Regions from separate parts of the Bradyrhizobium sp. AUGA SZCCT0169 genome, predicted to be linked through region 3. Evidence: predicted binding sites of a transcription regulator. Region 3 holds the regulator's gene; each other region holds the start of a gene.
The links. Region 3 encodes PhoB, which activates phosphate uptake and scavenging genes when phosphate is short. Its sites were predicted from a motif close to TGTCATNNANCTGTCAT; they were not measured.
Positions count from the first base shown of each region.

Region 1 (4,058 bases), on a different contig from region 3:
CTTCTGGATTTTGCACAACGCGCGAAACCGCCGCAGCGCGGTCAGCGCCTTGGCGACGGCGTCGGTCGCCAGCAGCCCGGTGGTCTGGACCTCGCGGCCGAGCCCGCACAGCGCTTTCTCGTTGAAGATCGTGACGAGGCTGCGCGCCATCGTTTCATAGACGACGAGACGAACCGAGTTCGAACCGATATCGATGACGGCGACGCTGCTAGCGCGCTTGCGCGGCCGCTTCACCGCCAATCCCCCATATGACGCAACCCGCTAGGACGAATGCTGACGCTCATTCCGGCGCGTGAGGCGGCGCGGCGAAGATTCCTTGAGAGACTTTCCACGGCCTGACAGACTCGGATTCGTCATGAAGTAGTTGTGCAGATTGAACGGCTCTTCGCCTTTCGCGGCCTTCATACGCGTTGAAGACCCATCGGGCAACAATTGCCAGCTTTGCTCGGTATCCTTCAGGTTCGCGACCATGATCTGTTCGAGAACCTGCTGATGCACCGTAGGATTTTGCAGCGGACAGAGCACCTCGACGCGGCGGTCCAGGTTGCGCGGCATCATGTCGGCGGACGAGATATACACAGCAGCTTTTGTGCTCGGCAGGCCTTGACCCATGCCAAAGCAGTAGATTCGGCCGTGTTCGAGGAACCGGCCGATGATGGATTTGACGCGGATGTTCTCCGAAAGTCCGGGCAGCCCGGGCCGCAGGCAGCAGATGCCGCGCACCACGAGCTCGATCGAAACGCCGGCCTGCGAGGCCTCATACAGCGCATCGATGATATCAGGATCGACCAGCGAGTTCATCTTCATCCAGATCGCGCCAGGCTTGCCGTGGCGGGCGTAATTGGATTCACCCTTGATGTGTTCGATGATGCGGTTGCGCAGTGTCAGCGGCGACACCGCCATGCGCTCGATGTCGCTGGGTTCGGCGTAGCCGGTGATGTAGTTGAACACCCGCGCCGCATCGCGCCCGATGATCGGGTCCGAGGTGAAGTAGGACAGGTCGGTATAGATGCGCGCGGTGACGGGGTGATAATTGCCGGTACCGGTGTGCACATAGGTGGTGAGGTTGCCGCCCTCGCGGCGCACCACCATCGACAGTTTGGCGTGGGTCTTCAGTTCGATGAAGCCGTACACCACCTGCACGCCGGCGCGTTCGAGGTCGCGCGCCCAGCGGATATTGGCTTCCTCGTCGAACCGCGCCTTCAGTTCGATCAAGGCGGTCACCGACTTGCCGGCTTCGGCGGCTTCGGCCAGCGCGCGCACGATCGGCGAGTTGTTCGAGGTGCGGTACAGCGTCTGCTTGATGGCGACCACATCGGGGTCGCGCGCGGCCTGTTGCAGGAATTGCACGACGACGTCGAAGGATTCGTAGGGGTGATGGACCACCAGATCCTTCTGCCGGATCGCAGCGAAGATATCGCCGCCATGGTCGCGCACGCGTTCGGGATGGCGCGGCACATAGGGCACGAATTCAAGGTCAGGCCGGTCGAGCCGCGTCAGCTGCGACAGTTCGTTCATCGCCAGCACGCCGTCGACCAGGAAAATCTCGTCGTCGGCGGTGGAAAGCGCTTGCTGCACGAAGGCGCGTAGCTCTTCCGGCATCTTGGCTTCGATCTCGAGCCGGATCACCGATCCGCGCCGCCGCCGCTTCAGGGCGGTCTCGAACAGCCGCACCAGATCCTCGGCCTCTTCCTCGATTTCCAGTTCGGAGTCGCGGATGATGCGGAAGGCGCCCTGGCCCTTGACGGTGTAGCCGGGGAACAGGCGGCCGATGAACAGGCCGGTGGCCTGTTCCAGCGTGATCAGGCGCACCGCGCCGTCCTTGCCCGCGGGCATGCGGATGAAGCGGTCGATCTTGCCGGGCATGCGGATCAGCGCGTTCATCGGCTTGCCGTCGGCGACCCGCGACAGATGCAGCGCGATGGTGAAACCAAGGCTCGGGATGAACGGGAAGGGGTGCGCCGGATCGATCGCGAGCGGCGTCAGCAGCGGGAAGATGTTGTGGAGGAAGTGATCCTCGATCCAGCTCCGCTCGGTCTTGGTGACGTCGTGGCTGTCGACCAGAATGATGCCGGTCTGGGACAGTATGGTGCGCAGATCGCTCCAGATCGCCTGCTGGTCGGAGGCGAGTTCCGAAACCGTCTGGTTGATGCGGACGAGCTGCTCGGAGGGGGTCAGGCCATCCGGGCTGCGTTCGGCAATACCTTCACGGACCTGCGCCTTGATACCGGCGACACGGACCATGAAGAATTCATCAAGGTTATTGGCTGAAATCGACAGGAACCGGACCCGCTCCAGCACCGGATGGCCGGGATTGACGGCTTCCTCAAGCACCCGGCGATTGAAATGCAGCCAGGACAGCTCGCGATTGATGAACCGCTCCGGGCTAGTGGCGATCGCCAGCGGCGCTTCGGCAATTACGTCTTTTTCTTTTATTTCAACAACTTGCGCCGAGTCCATGAAGTTTCGATCCATCTCAGTTGGAGCGCCGCGCCAATCTAGGCGGATGCCATGCGCACCATGTGATAGTTGGATGACGTTTCGATGACATTGATGTTCCGCCGGCCGCTGCCGTCAAGGCGGCGGGGGCGTGACATGGCGCGCAGCGGCAGTAGCGCCCGTCAGGCGTTGCGGAGCAGTTCGGCCGCCAGCGCCCGGGTCACCGGCCGGCCGAGCCGCAGCGCCTCGCTATCCAAGAGGTCGATGGCCTGGCGCGCGGCCGCATAGGACCGCTCGATCCGGCTGGCGAGATAGCTCACGACAGTCTCGTCGATGCTCAGCTGGCGGTCGGCGCAGAATTTGACGATCAGGCCGCGGAACAGCAAATCGTCGGGCGGCAATAGCGGCACCGTCGGCACTGCGCGCAGCCGAGAGCGCAGATCGCGCAGCTCGACCTCGAAGGCCGATGGCGCAATCCGCGCCGTCATCAGAATGGAGGCTTCGTCTTCCCGCCCCAGATTCATCAGGTGGAACATCGCGCGCTCGTCGAAATCCCCCGGTTTCAGGTCCTCGACCACCAGCGCCCCCGTCGCAAGCGCGCCGGGTACTGCAGTTGGCGTCAAGGCATGGGCTGAGATCGAGCGGGCGCCGGCTTGCTCGGCCCAGATCGCGGCGAGATGGCTCTTGCCGGAGCCTTCCGGGCCCACCAGCAGCATGATGCGGTTGGGCCAGTCGGGCCAGCGTTCGATCAGCGCCAGGCCCGCTTCATTGGCCGGCCCTTCCAGAAAATTGTCGCGGGTCAGGCTTTCGGCGTGCGGCAGCGCAAAGGCAAGCTGACGGGGTTGAACGCGAACTGCCACGCAAGTCTCCGGAACCATGGCGTTTTCAAGCGAAGTGGGTACCGGTTCGCGTGAGGACAACGCTTCGAACAAAACGCCTATTTGGCCTCGATCGTACTCATGTGCCGCACCCACTCCACGAGATAGAGGGAGACGGAAACCAAAGTAAAGACCGTAACAAAACCCATCAGGATCAGGTCGTATGGCGTCGGCTTGAAGTTGAAGCCGAGCGACGCCAGCACCAGGGCGGCGAACGCCACCTGCGCCACCGTGTTGAGCTTCGAGACCATCAAGGGTTTCATCGGGATAGGCTTGTCGAACAACCATGACACGATCACGGCGGTGACGATCATGATGTCGCGCGACACCACCAGGATCACGATCCACAGCGGCACCGCGCCCCAGATTCCGAGCGAGACGTAGATCGAGACCAGAAGTGCCTTGTCGGCGAGGGGGTCGAGCAGGGCGCCGAGCTCGCTGGTCATATTGAAGCGCTTGGCGAGGAAACCGTCGACGGCGTCGCTGACGCCGGCAATCACGAAGATCGCAAATGCGATCTCCATCTGCCTCGAGGCGATCGCCCAGACGATAATGGGCACCAGGATGATGCGACCCAGCGTAATGATATTCGGAATATTCAACTCGGTCGCTTCCCGGCTACCGGCCCTGATTACGTAACAGATCCGGCCCTTTGCGGGGCAGGCCGGTTGTTATCTACATAGTATATGCATCCGGTCCTTGCGAGCCATTGCAGGATCGCGGAAATCCTCGTAACCAGCC
Region 1 is NZ_JAFCMC010000004.1:103,656-107,713, reverse strand. Features, by position in the region: gene ppx (exopolyphosphatase) at 1-234, opposite strand, end outside; gene JQ609_RS06105 (RNA degradosome polyphosphate kinase) at 262-2,460, opposite strand; gene JQ609_RS06100 (chromosomal replication initiator DnaA) at 2,622-3,299, opposite strand; gene JQ609_RS06095 (CDP-alcohol phosphatidyltransferase family protein) at 3,377-3,919, opposite strand.
Region 1: JQ609_RS06105 (RNA degradosome polyphosphate kinase) is a predicted target of PhoB. The motif match lies at 2,523-2,539, and genes of this name have one in related genera.

Region 2 (4,058 bases), on a different contig from region 3:
CGGGCATGACGAAGGAGACAGGCGGCATTTAATGCACACCATCACCCTCGAGCACGAAACCGATTTTGACGGCTGGCGCAAAGCGGCGCGAACACTGGTGCTGAATGAGGTAAGCCCGGCCGACGTGACATGGCGTGTGCAAGGCGACGCGCCTGGATTGTTTGAATCGACCACCCCACTCCCCGACCCGCCAAATGCGACTTTCAACGTCCCGGCCAAATTCGTCGAGCTGGCGAAAGTCGCGATCCTTCATCGCCATAGCGAACGCTTTGCCATCCTCTATCGCCTGCTGTGGCGGCTGCGCGGCAACCATGACCTGCTTGTCGTCGCGACCGATCCGGATGTAGCACGCGTTAGCGCGATGGCGAAGGCCGTGCATCGCGACGAGCACAAGATGCACGCCTTCGTCCGCTTCCGCGAAATCGGCCGCGAACAGAAATCGCATTTCGTCGCCTGGTTCGAGCCGGAGCATCATATCGTCGAACTGGCAGCGCCGTTCTTCGCCCGCCGCTTTGCCGACATGCCCTGGTCGATCCTGACGCCTGACGTCTGCGGGCATTGGGACGGCCATGCCGTCTCGATCACGCCGGGGGTAGCCAAGGCCGAGGCGCCGACCGAAGATCGGCTCGAGGAAACCTGGCGGCGTTACTACGCCAGCATCTTCAATCCCGCCCGGCTGAAGGTGAAGGCCATGCAGGCCGAAATGCCGAAGCGATATTGGCGGAACCTGCCGGAGGCCTCGTTGATTAAGCCTCTGATCGCAAATGCCGAACGCACCGCCAGCGCCATGATCGCGCAGGCGGCGAGCGAACCGCATAAATCGCAGAAGCGGCAGGAACCGCCGATGAAACGCAAACAGGCTGCCGATGACATCGAAACCCTGCGGGAAGAAGCCGCCGATTGCCGCGCCTGCCCGCTCTGGAAGGACGCCACACAAACCGTGTTCGGCGAAGGCCCACAAGCCGCCCAGGTCATGCTGGTCGGCGAACAGCCCGGCGACAAGGAAGATCTCGCGGGCAAGCCGTTCGTCGGCCCGGCCGGCCAGATGCTGGACCGGGCGCTGGATGAGGCCGGCATCGACCGCGCAAAGGTCTACGTCACCAATGCCGTGAAGCATTTCAAGTTTGTGCCGCGCGGAAAAATCCGCCTGCACCAGAAGCCGAACACGCCCGAGATCAAAGCTTGCCGGCAATGGTACGAACGCGAACGCGCCGCCATCAAGCCTGCCTTGGTGGTGGCGATGGGTGCTACCGCGGCGCAGAGCGTGTTCGGCAAAATCACGCCGATCAACAAAAGCCGTGGACGCCTGATTGATCTCGAGGACGGCACGACGGCGCTTGTCACCGTGCACCCGTCCTATTTGCTGCGGCTGCCGGACGCCGACGCCAAGGCGCGGGAGTATCAGCGCTTCGTGGCCGATCTCAAAATCGCGGCAGCCTTGCTGCGAAAATCGGCGCACGCTGCCTGAATTTTCCCGCACATTCCAAAGGGTTTTCCAGCGAAGTGGATACCGGTTCGCGTCAAGAAAACGCGTCAAACCGAGAATCTATAGCCAGTTCCGATTCAATCGGAACTGGCTATAGGGGAACCGCAAATTCCCGTTACCGCCCCCTCGAATACTGACAAATAAATGTACAACCTTCAATTGATCGATGATACTATCTCATTCTCTTGGGGAGGGGTTGGGGCGTCCTGTTCACGCCATGACGTTCCCATGGGGTCGGCGCGCTGTGCGGTTTCCTCTAGCCCCGGTGCCGTGCAGCGCGCGACCTGTCTTTGCCATCATCTTGGCCATCATCTCTTGCGGCGATCGACCCTGCTCGCAGCTTCTCGCCTTGAGCATTGCCCGGCAGGCGCGGCAACGCCAAACTGCCGCCATGCAGATTCAAGCCGCGCGTAAATCCGACACTCCCCGCCATCATGCGCATCGAACGCGTGGAAGGCTATGTGCGCCTGGTCGGCCGATGGGACGCCGAACAGCACGCCGCTGACATCGCGTCGAACTCGTTGTATTCGTTGAGAATGAACGGGCCTACCGGACGTACCTCAAAACCGGGTTTATCGAGGAAGGCGTGGTTCGCGATTTGCACCGGGACCCCGACGGAACGTTCCGGTCGATGCGCCTGATGTCCATGCTGAGAAGGGAATGGGCAACGCGCCTGTGACACGCGCATCAGCGCAACGCTGCATCGCGCCAAGCCATAAGCCCTGCGACATCCTGTCATCTAACCTTCAACTCCATCGGTCAAAGGTTAACCGCCGTTAGTATTTCAGGGGGTTTTGCCATGACCGATATGACGCTCAATTCATCGATGGGGGCACCGATCCAGCCGGCTTCGAGGCCCAATCTCGACAAGGGTTTCAATCCGCTCACGATGATCCTGTTCTTCGGCATTCTCGCTGCCGGGTTCTTGTTCGTGGTCTACAGCATCTATGTCGACGTCGAAGCCACCGGCGCCAACGTGACGACCTACCTGCCCTACATTCTGCTGCTGATCGCGCTCTTGATCGCGCTCGGTTTCGAATTCGTCAACGGCTTCCATGACACCGCCAATGCGGTCGCGACCGTGATCTACACCCACTCGCTGCCGGCCGAATTCGCTGTCATGTGGTCGGGCTTCTTCAACTTCCTCGGCGTGCTGCTGTCCTCGGGCGCGGTCGCGTTCGGCATCGTCTCGCTGCTGCCGGTCGAACTGATCCTCCAGGTTGGAAGCAGCGCCGGCTTTGCGATGGTGTTCGCGCTCTTGATCGCCGCGATCGTGTGGAACCTCGGCACCTGGTGGCTGGGCCTGCCGGCTTCCTCTTCGCATACCCTGATCGGTTCGATCATCGGCGTCGGCATCGCCAACGCTGTCATGCGCGGCCGCGACGGCACCTCGGGCGTCGACTGGACCAAGGCCACCGAAATCGGTTACGCGCTGCTGCTGTCGCCGCTGTTCGGTTTCTGCATGGCCGCCATCCTGCTCCTGGTCCTGAAGTTCATCGTGCGCAACCCCGCGCTCTATTCGGCACCCGAAGGCAACAAGCCGCCGCCGCTGTGGATCCGCAGCATCCTGATCGCCACCTGTACCGGCGTCAGCTTCGCGCATGGCTCGAACGACGGCCAGAAGGGCATGGGCCTGATCATGCTGATCCTGATCGGCACCGTGCCGACCGCCTACGCGCTGAACCGCGCGCTGCCGGAATCGCAGATCGTCCAGTTCCAGAAGACCTCCGAGGCGGCCTCGAAGGTGATCGCCGCCAAGGGCGCCGGCCACAGCATCATCGGCGATCCCCGCCCGGCGGTGACGCAATATGTCGCCGCACGCAAGATCAGCGAAGGCACTTACCCGTCGCTGGCCGCGCTGGTGAAGGATGTCGGCGACCAGGTGCAGAAATACGGCTCGCTCAACAAGGTGCCGGCTGAAGCCGTCGGCAACACCCGTAACGACATGTACCTGACCTCGGAAGCGATCCGCTTTTTGATGAAGGACAAGGAAAACGACCTCAAGAAGGAAGAGGTCGCCACCCTCAACGCCTACAAGGCCTCGCTCGACAGCGCCACCAAGTTCATCCCGACCTGGGTCAAGATCGCGGTCGCGATCGCGCTCGGCCTCGGCACCATGATCGGCTGGAAGCGCATCGTCATCACCGTCGGCGAAAAGATCGGCAAGACCCACCTGACCTACGCGCAGGGCGCCTCCGCCGAACTCGTTGCCGCCGGCACCATCGGCGCCGCCGACATCTTCGGCCTGCCGGTCTCGACCACCCACGTGCTGTCGTCGGGTGTCGCCGGAACAATGGCGGCTAACGGTTCCGGCCTGCAGCTAGCCACCATCCGCAACCTACTGATGGCCTGGGTGCTGACGCTGCCGGCCGCGATCATGCTGTCGGCCAGCCTCTACGTGCTGTTCTCGTATATTTTCTGACGACACGAGAGACGTCAGCGGCCTGTTTTTCCGCTGCAACGCAATAGAAAAGCCCGCGCCTCCGGCGCGGGCTTTTTTTGCGTGCTGCAAAATCCAGGTCAGTTTGAAGAATGGCGCCTATTACTCCGCTTGGGAGTCAGTGTATTCACC
Region 2 is NZ_JAFCMC010000008.1:67,710-71,767, forward strand. Features, by position in the region: gene JQ609_RS12165 (UdgX family uracil-DNA binding protein) at 32-1,468, shown strand; gene JQ609_RS12170 (inorganic phosphate transporter) at 2,286-3,908, shown strand.
Region 2: JQ609_RS12170 (inorganic phosphate transporter) is a predicted target of PhoB. The motif match lies at 2,220-2,236, and genes of this name have one in related genera.

Region 3 (4,058 bases):
GCGTGCATTGGTGCGAACGCGGCACAGCCGGTCTTGCGAAAACAAAACGTGCCGCCTTTTCGGGGCGGCACGTGACAGGCATTCTATGCTGGCTTTGGACCGTGTCAACACGCCTAAAAACGGCTTTCCTGCAGTGCAGGATAAAGCAATCCGTAGCATTCCGGTGCCGTGGAAAACTCTAATTGCAATGCATAAATACCGGAACATGTGGACGCACGGACGCGGACTCTTGCGCCAGAGTCCCGCCATATTGTAGCGTCTGGGCTGTCGGGTACGACATCTCGTGCGGAAGTACTGACCCCTAGAGTCCATTTTGTAAGGCGTAAACGTTCGGGCGGCTTTTATGCGCCCGGCGAGGGCTAAGGGATTCTGCCCGCTGGGATTTTTGAGAATTGGCATCGCCAGCGCTGCCCCCCAATTGGCCGGCTCTGTGCGAAGGGAAGAATGCGATGACGGTATTGACCTGGTCCGACGAGCGCGTCGAGCAGCTTAAGAAGCTCTGGGAGGGCGGACTTTCCGCCAGCCAGATCGCCGCGGAACTTGGAAATGTGACGCGAAATGCAGTGATCGGCAAAGTGCACCGGCTGGGTCTTTCCGGCCGTGCCAAGAGCCCGTCCTCGGCCGCGCCGCGTCAGCGCAAGGCGCGCCCCGCCCAGCAGATGATGCGGGTGGCGCGCCCGGTGTCGCGCGGCAACACCGCGCTGGCCCACGCCTTCGAGGTGGAGATGGAGCCGGATCCGGTCGCCTACGACAATGTGGTGCCGATGAGCCAGCGGCTGACGCTGCTCGAATTGAACGAGGCCACCTGCCACTGGCCGATCGGCGATCCGTCCAGCTCGGAATTCTTTTTCTGCGGCGGCAAGGCGCTCACCAGCCTGCCCTATTGCGCACATCACTCGCGCATCGCCTATCAGCCGGCCTCCGATCGCCGCCGCCCGGCGCCGAAGCCGACGCGCTAAGAGCGCGCGGCGTTACGACGAATATTTGCCGTCGTCCCGGCCTTGAGCCGGGACCCATAACCACCGATGGCCGTGGTTATGCTTGGCTGGAGCTCCAGCCTTTTTAGAGCAATCAATATTTGTGGTTATGGGTCCCGGCTCAAGGCCGGGACGACAGCGGATATTGCTGCGCCTTACCCGCCCTACTCGACCTTCGCGAAGCGGTCATCCAGCGCGTAGCCGGCGCCGCGCACGGTGCGGATCGGGTCCTGTTCGCGGCCGGGATTGAGCAGTTTGCGCAGGCGGCCGATATGGACGTCGACGGTACGCTCGTCGATATAGATGTCGCGGCCCCAGACGCTATCGAGCAGTTGCTCGCGGCTGAACACGCGGCCGGGATGTTCCAGGAAAAATTCGAGCAGGCGATATTCGGTCGGGCCGAGATCGATCGGACGGCCCGAGCGCGCGACGCGGCGCTTCTCGCGATCGAGTTCGATATCGCCATAGGTCAGCACGGTGGCCAGCCGCTCCGGGCTCGCCCGCCTGAGCAGGCCCTTCACCCGCGCCAGCAGCTCCGGCACCGAAAAGGGTTTTACGATGTAGTCGTCGGCGCCGGTCGCCAGCCCCCGCACCCGTTCGCTTTCCTCGCCGCGCGCGGTCAGCATGATGATCGGCAGCGCCTTGGTCTCCGGCCGCGCCCGCAAGCGCCGGCACAGTTCGATGCCGGACAGGCCCGGCAGCATCCAGTCCAGCACGATCAGGTCGGGCACCCGCTCCTTCAGCCTTGTATCGGCGTCGTCACCGCGGGCGACGGTTTCGACCTCATAGCCTTCGGCATCGAGGTTGTAGCGCAGAAGCGTGGTGAGCGCTTCCTCGTCTTCAACCACCAGAATGCGTGCGTTCATCTATGTCAGCCTCTTGATATCCAGTATTTTGACGCGGTTTGTTACGCGAACGTCTTCCGCTTCCAGTTTCGCATCTAGTTTCGATTCTAGTTTCCTGGCACCGTCGTGGCGAAATTGGTCATGTCGCCCTTCGGGCGCTTGTCGAGCATCTGCTGGCCTTCGATCATGTAGAACACGGTCTCGGCGATGTTGGTGGCGTGGTCGCCGATCCGTTCGATGTTCTTGGCGCAGAACATCAGATGGATGCAGAACGAGATGTTACGCGGATCTTCCATCATGTAGGTCAGGAGTTCGCGGAACAGCGAGGTACAGATGGCGTCGACTTCCTCGTCGCCCTTCCAGACCGCCATCGCCGCCGGCAGGTCGTGCGACGCGTAGGCGTCGAGCACGGACTTGACCTGCGACTGCACCAGATCGGTCATGTGTTCGAGACCGCGGATCAGCTTCAGCGGCTGGAAATCGTTCTCCAGCGCGGCGACGCGCTTGCCCATGTTCTTGGCGAGGTCGCCGATCCGTTCCAGATCGGTGGCCACCCGCATGGCGCCGACGATCTCGCGCAGGTCGATGGCCATCGGCTGGCGGCGGGCAATCGTCAGCACCGCACGTTCCTCGATCAGGTGCTGCAGGCGGTCGATCTCGACGTCGGACGCGACCACGCGCTTGCCAAGCGCGACGTCACGGCGGATCAGGGCATCGACGGATTCGGTGATCATGCGTTCGGCAAGGCCGCCCATTTCGGCGACCAGGCGGGTCAGTTCCTGAAGATCGCTGTCGAACGCCTTCGCGGTATGTTCTGAAGCCATTGTCTTCTCCTCGCGATGTGCGCTTAGCCGAACCGGCCGGTAATGTAATCCTGGGTGCGTCGATCGCTCGGCGAGGTGAAAATCTTGTTGGTGTCGTCGAATTCGACCAGATCGCCGAGATACATGAAGGCGGTCTTGTCCGAGACGCGCGCCGCCTGCTGCATGTTATGGGTCACGATGGCGATGGTGTAATCCTCCGCCAACTCCGTAATCAGTTCTTCGATCTTGGCGGTCGAAATCGGGTCCAGCGCCGAGCAGGGCTCGTCGAACAGGATCACTTCCGGGCGCACCGCGACGGTGCGTGCGATGCAGAGCCGCTGTTGCTGGCCGCCGGAGAGGCTGAGGCCCGATGCATTCAGCTTGTCCTTGACCTCGTTCCACAGCGCGCCGCCACGCAACGCCTTTTCGACGCGGCCGTCCATCTCGGATTTCGAGATCTTCTCATAAAGGCGGATGCCGAAGGCGATGTTTTCGTAGATCGTCATCGGAAACGGCGTCGGCTTCTGGAACACCATGCCGACCCGGGCGCGCAGCAGATTGAGATCGAGCTTGGGGTCGAGGATGTTGGTCTGGTCGAGCATCAATTGCCCGGTCGCCTTCTGGCCCGGATACAGATCGTACATCCGGTTGAAGATCCGCAGCAGCGTCGACTTGCCGCAGCCGGACGGCCCGATGAAGGCGGTGACTCTGTTGGTGCCGAGCGCGAGGTTGATGTTCTTCAGCGCGTGGTGCTCGCCGTAATAAAAATTCAGGCCGCGCGCGGTCACCTTCGGCGGCGCGTCGGGCAGCGCCACCTGGGGAACGGGTCCGTTCGCGCCACTCACGGATACAGAAAGATCGTTCATTTTGCTGTCCTCTCAGCGCCAAGGATGCGTGCGCCAATATTCAGGGCAAGTACGGTGAGGGTGATGAGCAGCGCCCCGCTCCAGGCGAGCTGCTTCCAGTATTCGTAGGGGCTCTGCACGAAGTTGTTGATGGTAACCGGCAGGTTCGCCATCGTCTTGGTCATGTCGAGGCTGAAGAACTGGTTCGACAGCGCGGTGAACAGCAGCGGCGCGGTTTCGCCGGCGACGCGGGCGGTGGCGAGCAGCACGCCGGTGATCAGCCCGGCGCGCGCGGCGCGATAGGCGATGCGCTTGATCACCAGCGAGCGCGGCAGGCCGAGCGCGGATGCCGCTTCACGCAGCGGGTTGGGCACCAGGCCGAGCATGTCCTCGGTGGTACGGACCACCACGGGAATGACGATCACGGCCAGCGCCAGACAGCCGGCAAAGGCCGAGAAGCCCCCCATCGGCACCACGACGGCGCCATAGACGAACAGGCCGATGATGATCGAGGGCGCGCTGAGCAGGATGTCGTTGATGAAGCGGATCACCGAGGTGAGCCGGTCATGCTTGCCGTATTCGGCGAGA
Region 3 is NZ_JAFCMC010000012.1:184,270-188,327, reverse strand. Features, by position in the region: gene JQ609_RS16680 (GcrA family cell cycle regulator) at 450-959, shown strand; gene phoB (phosphate regulon transcriptional regulator PhoB) at 1,142-1,843, opposite strand; gene phoU (phosphate signaling complex protein PhoU) at 1,930-2,646, opposite strand; gene pstB (phosphate ABC transporter ATP-binding protein PstB) at 2,670-3,491, opposite strand; gene pstA (phosphate ABC transporter permease PstA) at 3,488-4,058, opposite strand, start outside.

Region 4 (4,058 bases), on a different contig from region 3:
AAAAGCCCTGCATCGGAGTCAATTTGGTGATCCGCAGGCCCATGGTGCGGACGATCCGCCAGCCCCCCATCAAGGTGCCGAGCCCCATGGCCGCCTGGCAGGAGATCACCACCCAGAACGGGATTGCAAAGTCGGAGCCAAGGTGGCCCTGCGAATAGAGCAGCACCGCGATGATGCCCATGGTCTTCTGTGCATCGTTGCCGCCGTGGCCCAGCGAATAAAGCGACGCCGATACGAATTGCAGAATACGGAATGCGCGATCGACCGCGAACGGCGTCGAGCGCACCGAGAGCCACGACACGATGGCGACCAGCACCAGCGCCAGCAGGAAGCCAACCAGCGGCGAAAGCACGATCGCCAGCAGCGTCTTGGACAGGCCGCTCCAGACCGCGGCCGAAATCCCGGCCTTTGCCATCCCGGCGCCGACCAGCCCGCCAATCAGCGCGTGCGAGCTGGACGATGGAATGCCGAGCCCCCAGGTGATCAGGTTCCAGGCGATGGCGCCGACCAGCGCCGCGAAGATCACGGTGGCATCGACGATATCAGGTTCGATAATTCCCTTGCCGATCGTATTGGCGACGTGCAGCCCGAAGAAGAGGAAGGCGATGAAATTGAAGAAAGCCGCCCAGAGCACCGCATATTGCGGGCGCAGCACTCGGGTCGACACGATCGTGGCGATCGAATTGGCGGCGTCATGCAGCCCATTGAGAAAGTCGAACAGCAACGCAACCGCGATCAGGAAGATCAGAATCGGAAGACCAAGCGAGGCGTCCACTGCGCGTCCCTGCCCTATACCTGTTCGATCACGATTGAATTGATCTCGTTGGCGACGTCATCGAAACGATCGGACACTTTTTCAAGATGCTTGTAGATCTCTGCGCCCACGATGAAATCCATGGTGTTGGCGTCGCGATGCTTGAGAAACAGTTCTTTCAACCCGATGTCGTGGAGGTCGTCGATGCGACCCTCCAGCTTGCCGATCTCCTCGGTGATCGCGGTCAGCATCGCGACGTTGTCGCCGATCGACTGCATCAGCGGCAATGCGCGCCCGACGAGATTGGCGCACTCGACAATCAGCGTCCCGATCTCGCGCATCGGCGGCTCGAAAGTTCGGACCTCGAACAACACCACTGCCTTGGCGGTCTGCTGCATCTGATCGATGGCATCGTCCATCGAGGTGATCAGGTTTTTGATATCGCCGCGGTCGAACGGGGTGATGAAGGTGCGCCGGACCGCGGTCAGGACCTCGCGGGTGATGTTGTCGGCGTCGTTTTCGAACTGACTGACGCGCTGGCAAAATACCGGCGTCTCGTCGCCGCCGCGCAGCATGTCCTGCAGCGCCAGCGCCCCCTGCACGACGGTCTGGGAGTGACGGGCAAAGAGGTCGAAAAACCGCTCTTCCTTGGGCAGGAAATAGCGAAACCAGCGCAACATCGGTCTTATCCATCGTTCTGGAACGGCTGCCCGGGGCGGCCTGTCACAAAACTGTCATAGACCATTCACAGGCAAAGCGCGCGACGACGGACCCCGGAATAGTGGTCATCCACCGCTTTGTAGGCCGTTAAAATGCGCCCAAACGGGTAATTTACAGCGACCGGCGGAAGAAATGCGCGATCTCGCCGATCACGCCGCGGCGGAAAGTCAGCACGCAGGCGACGAAGATGACGCCTTGGATCACCGTCACCCACTGGCCGAAACCGGCCAGATATTGCTGCATGGCAATGATCACGAATGCGCCGACCACGGGACCGAACACGGTTCCGAGACCGCCGACCAGCGTCATCAGCACGATTTCGCCCGACATCGTCCAGTGCACGTCGGTGAGCGAGGCGTTCTGCGCCACGAACACCTTTAGGGAGCCAGCGAAACCGGCGATCGTTCCGGACAGGATGAAGGCCAGCAGTTTGTAGTGATCGGTCTTGTAGCCCAGCGAGATCGCGCGCGGTTCGTTTTCGCGGATCGCCTTCAAGACCTCGCCGAACGGCGAGTTGATGGTGCGATAGATCAAGAGGAAACCGCCAAGGAACCCGACGAGGATGACGTAATACAGCACCGTCGGCTTGGCGAGATTGAAGATGCCGAACAGATAGCCCTGCGGGATGCCCTGGATGCCGTCCTCACCATGGGTGAACGGCGTCTGCAGGTAGATGAAATACAGCAGCTGCGACAGCGCCAGCGTGATCATCGAGAAGTAGATGCCCTGACGGCGAATGGCGACGACGCCGGTAATGACGCCGAGCCCGGCGGCACCGAGGGTGCCGACCAGAATTCCAAGCTCCGGCGACAGCCCCCAGACCTTCAGCGCATGCGCGGTGAAGTAACCGGCCGTGCCCAGAAACATCGCGTGGCCGAACGACAAAAGCCCGCCATAGCCGATCAGGAGGTTGAACGCGCAGGCCAGCAGCGCAAAGCACAGCGCCTGCATCACGAAGAACGGATAGATCCCGGTCAGCGGCACGATCGCCAGCAGCGCTGCCATCAGCACGAATACGATCATCTCGTCGCGCACGGCACGCGGTGAAGCCGGCAGTGTATCGTCAGTCAATGCGCTCATATCAGGCCGCCCGTCCGGTCAGACCCGTTGGCTTCACCAGCAACACCAGCACCATCAGGACGAAAACCACGGTGTTTGAAGCTTCGGGATAGAAATATTTGGTCAGTCCTTCGATCACGCCGAGCGAAAAGCCGGTGATGATCGATCCCATGATGGAGCCCATGCCGCCGATCACCACCACCGCGAACACGACGATGATCAGGTCGGCGCCCATCAGCGGCCGGACCTGGTTGATCGGGGCGGACAGGACGCCGGCCAGCGCCGCAAGACCGACGCCGAGCCCGTAGGTCAGCGTGATCATCCTGGGCACGTTGATGCCGAACGCGCGCACCAGCGTCGGATTTTCGGTCGCGGCGCGCAGATTGGCGCCAAGCCGCGTCTTTTCGATCAGGTACCAGGTAGCAAGGCAAACGATGAGCGAGAACACGACTACCCAGCCGCGGTAGATCGGCAGGAACATGAAGCCGAGGTTCATCCCGCCCTTCAGTTCATCGGGGATCGCATAGGGAAGGCCCGAGGAGCCGAAATAATTCTGGAACACGCCCTGCACGATCAGCGCGATGCCGAACGTCAGCAACAGTCCGTAGAGATGGTCGAGGCCTGAAAGCCACTGCAGCATGGTCCGTTCCAGGATCATGCCGAAGATGCCGACCACGATCGGCGCGATGATCAGCGCCGGCCAGTATCCGATGCCCGCCAGGTTGAGCAGGAAATAGGCGCAGAACGCCCCCATCATATAGAGCGCGCCATGGGCGAAATTGATGATGTTGAGCATGCCGAAGATGACGGCCAGCCCGAGACTGAGCAGCGCGTAGAACGAGCCGTTGATCAATCCCACCAAAAGCTGCGCGTAGAGAGCTTGCATCGGTTTCGCACTCGATTTCGTGGTGACGTTATTTCGCGTCGTGACGCGAAGGTGTCGCGTGGTGACGCGAACGGAAGCCCGCCGGCACGGTGCCGGCGGGCGATCTTCGTTACTTCTTTACCAGCGGACAGGCGCTTTCCGAAAGCGGCCGGAAGGCCTGGTCGCCAGGGGTGGTCCCGATCAGCTTGTAATAGTCCCACGGTCCCTTGGATTCGGACGGCTTCTTGACCTCGAACAGATAGGCCGGATGAAGCTTGCGACCGTCGGCGCGGATCGTCCCCTTGCCGAACAGCGGGTCCTCGGTCGGCGCCGCCTTCATTTTCTCAACGACCTTGATGCCGTCATGCGGATTGCCGCCCATCGCGTCGAGCGTCTTGAAGTAGTGGATCAGACCGGAATAGACGCCGGCCTGCACCATGGACGGCATCGCCTTGTTCTTCATGCGCTCGGAGAAGCGCTTGGAAAACGCGCGGGTGTCGTCGTTCAGATCCCAATAGAAGGTTTCCGTGAAGCTCAGGCCCTGCGCCACCTTCAGGCCGAGCGAGTGAACGTCGGTGATGAACAGCAGGAGACCAGCCAGCTTCTGGCCGCCAGAGACGATGCCGAATTCCGACGCCTGCTTGATGGTGTTGGTGGTGT
Region 4 is NZ_JAFCMC010000004.1:192,224-196,281, forward strand. Features, by position in the region: gene JQ609_RS06505 (inorganic phosphate transporter) at 1-775, opposite strand, end outside; gene JQ609_RS06510 (DUF47 domain-containing protein) at 790-1,434, opposite strand; gene JQ609_RS06515 (branched-chain amino acid ABC transporter permease) at 1,586-2,554, opposite strand; gene JQ609_RS06520 (branched-chain amino acid ABC transporter permease) at 2,556-3,419, opposite strand; gene JQ609_RS06525 (ABC transporter substrate-binding protein) at 3,529-4,058, opposite strand, start outside.
Region 4: JQ609_RS06510 (DUF47 domain-containing protein) is a predicted target of PhoB. The motif match lies at 1,476-1,492, and genes of this name have one in related genera.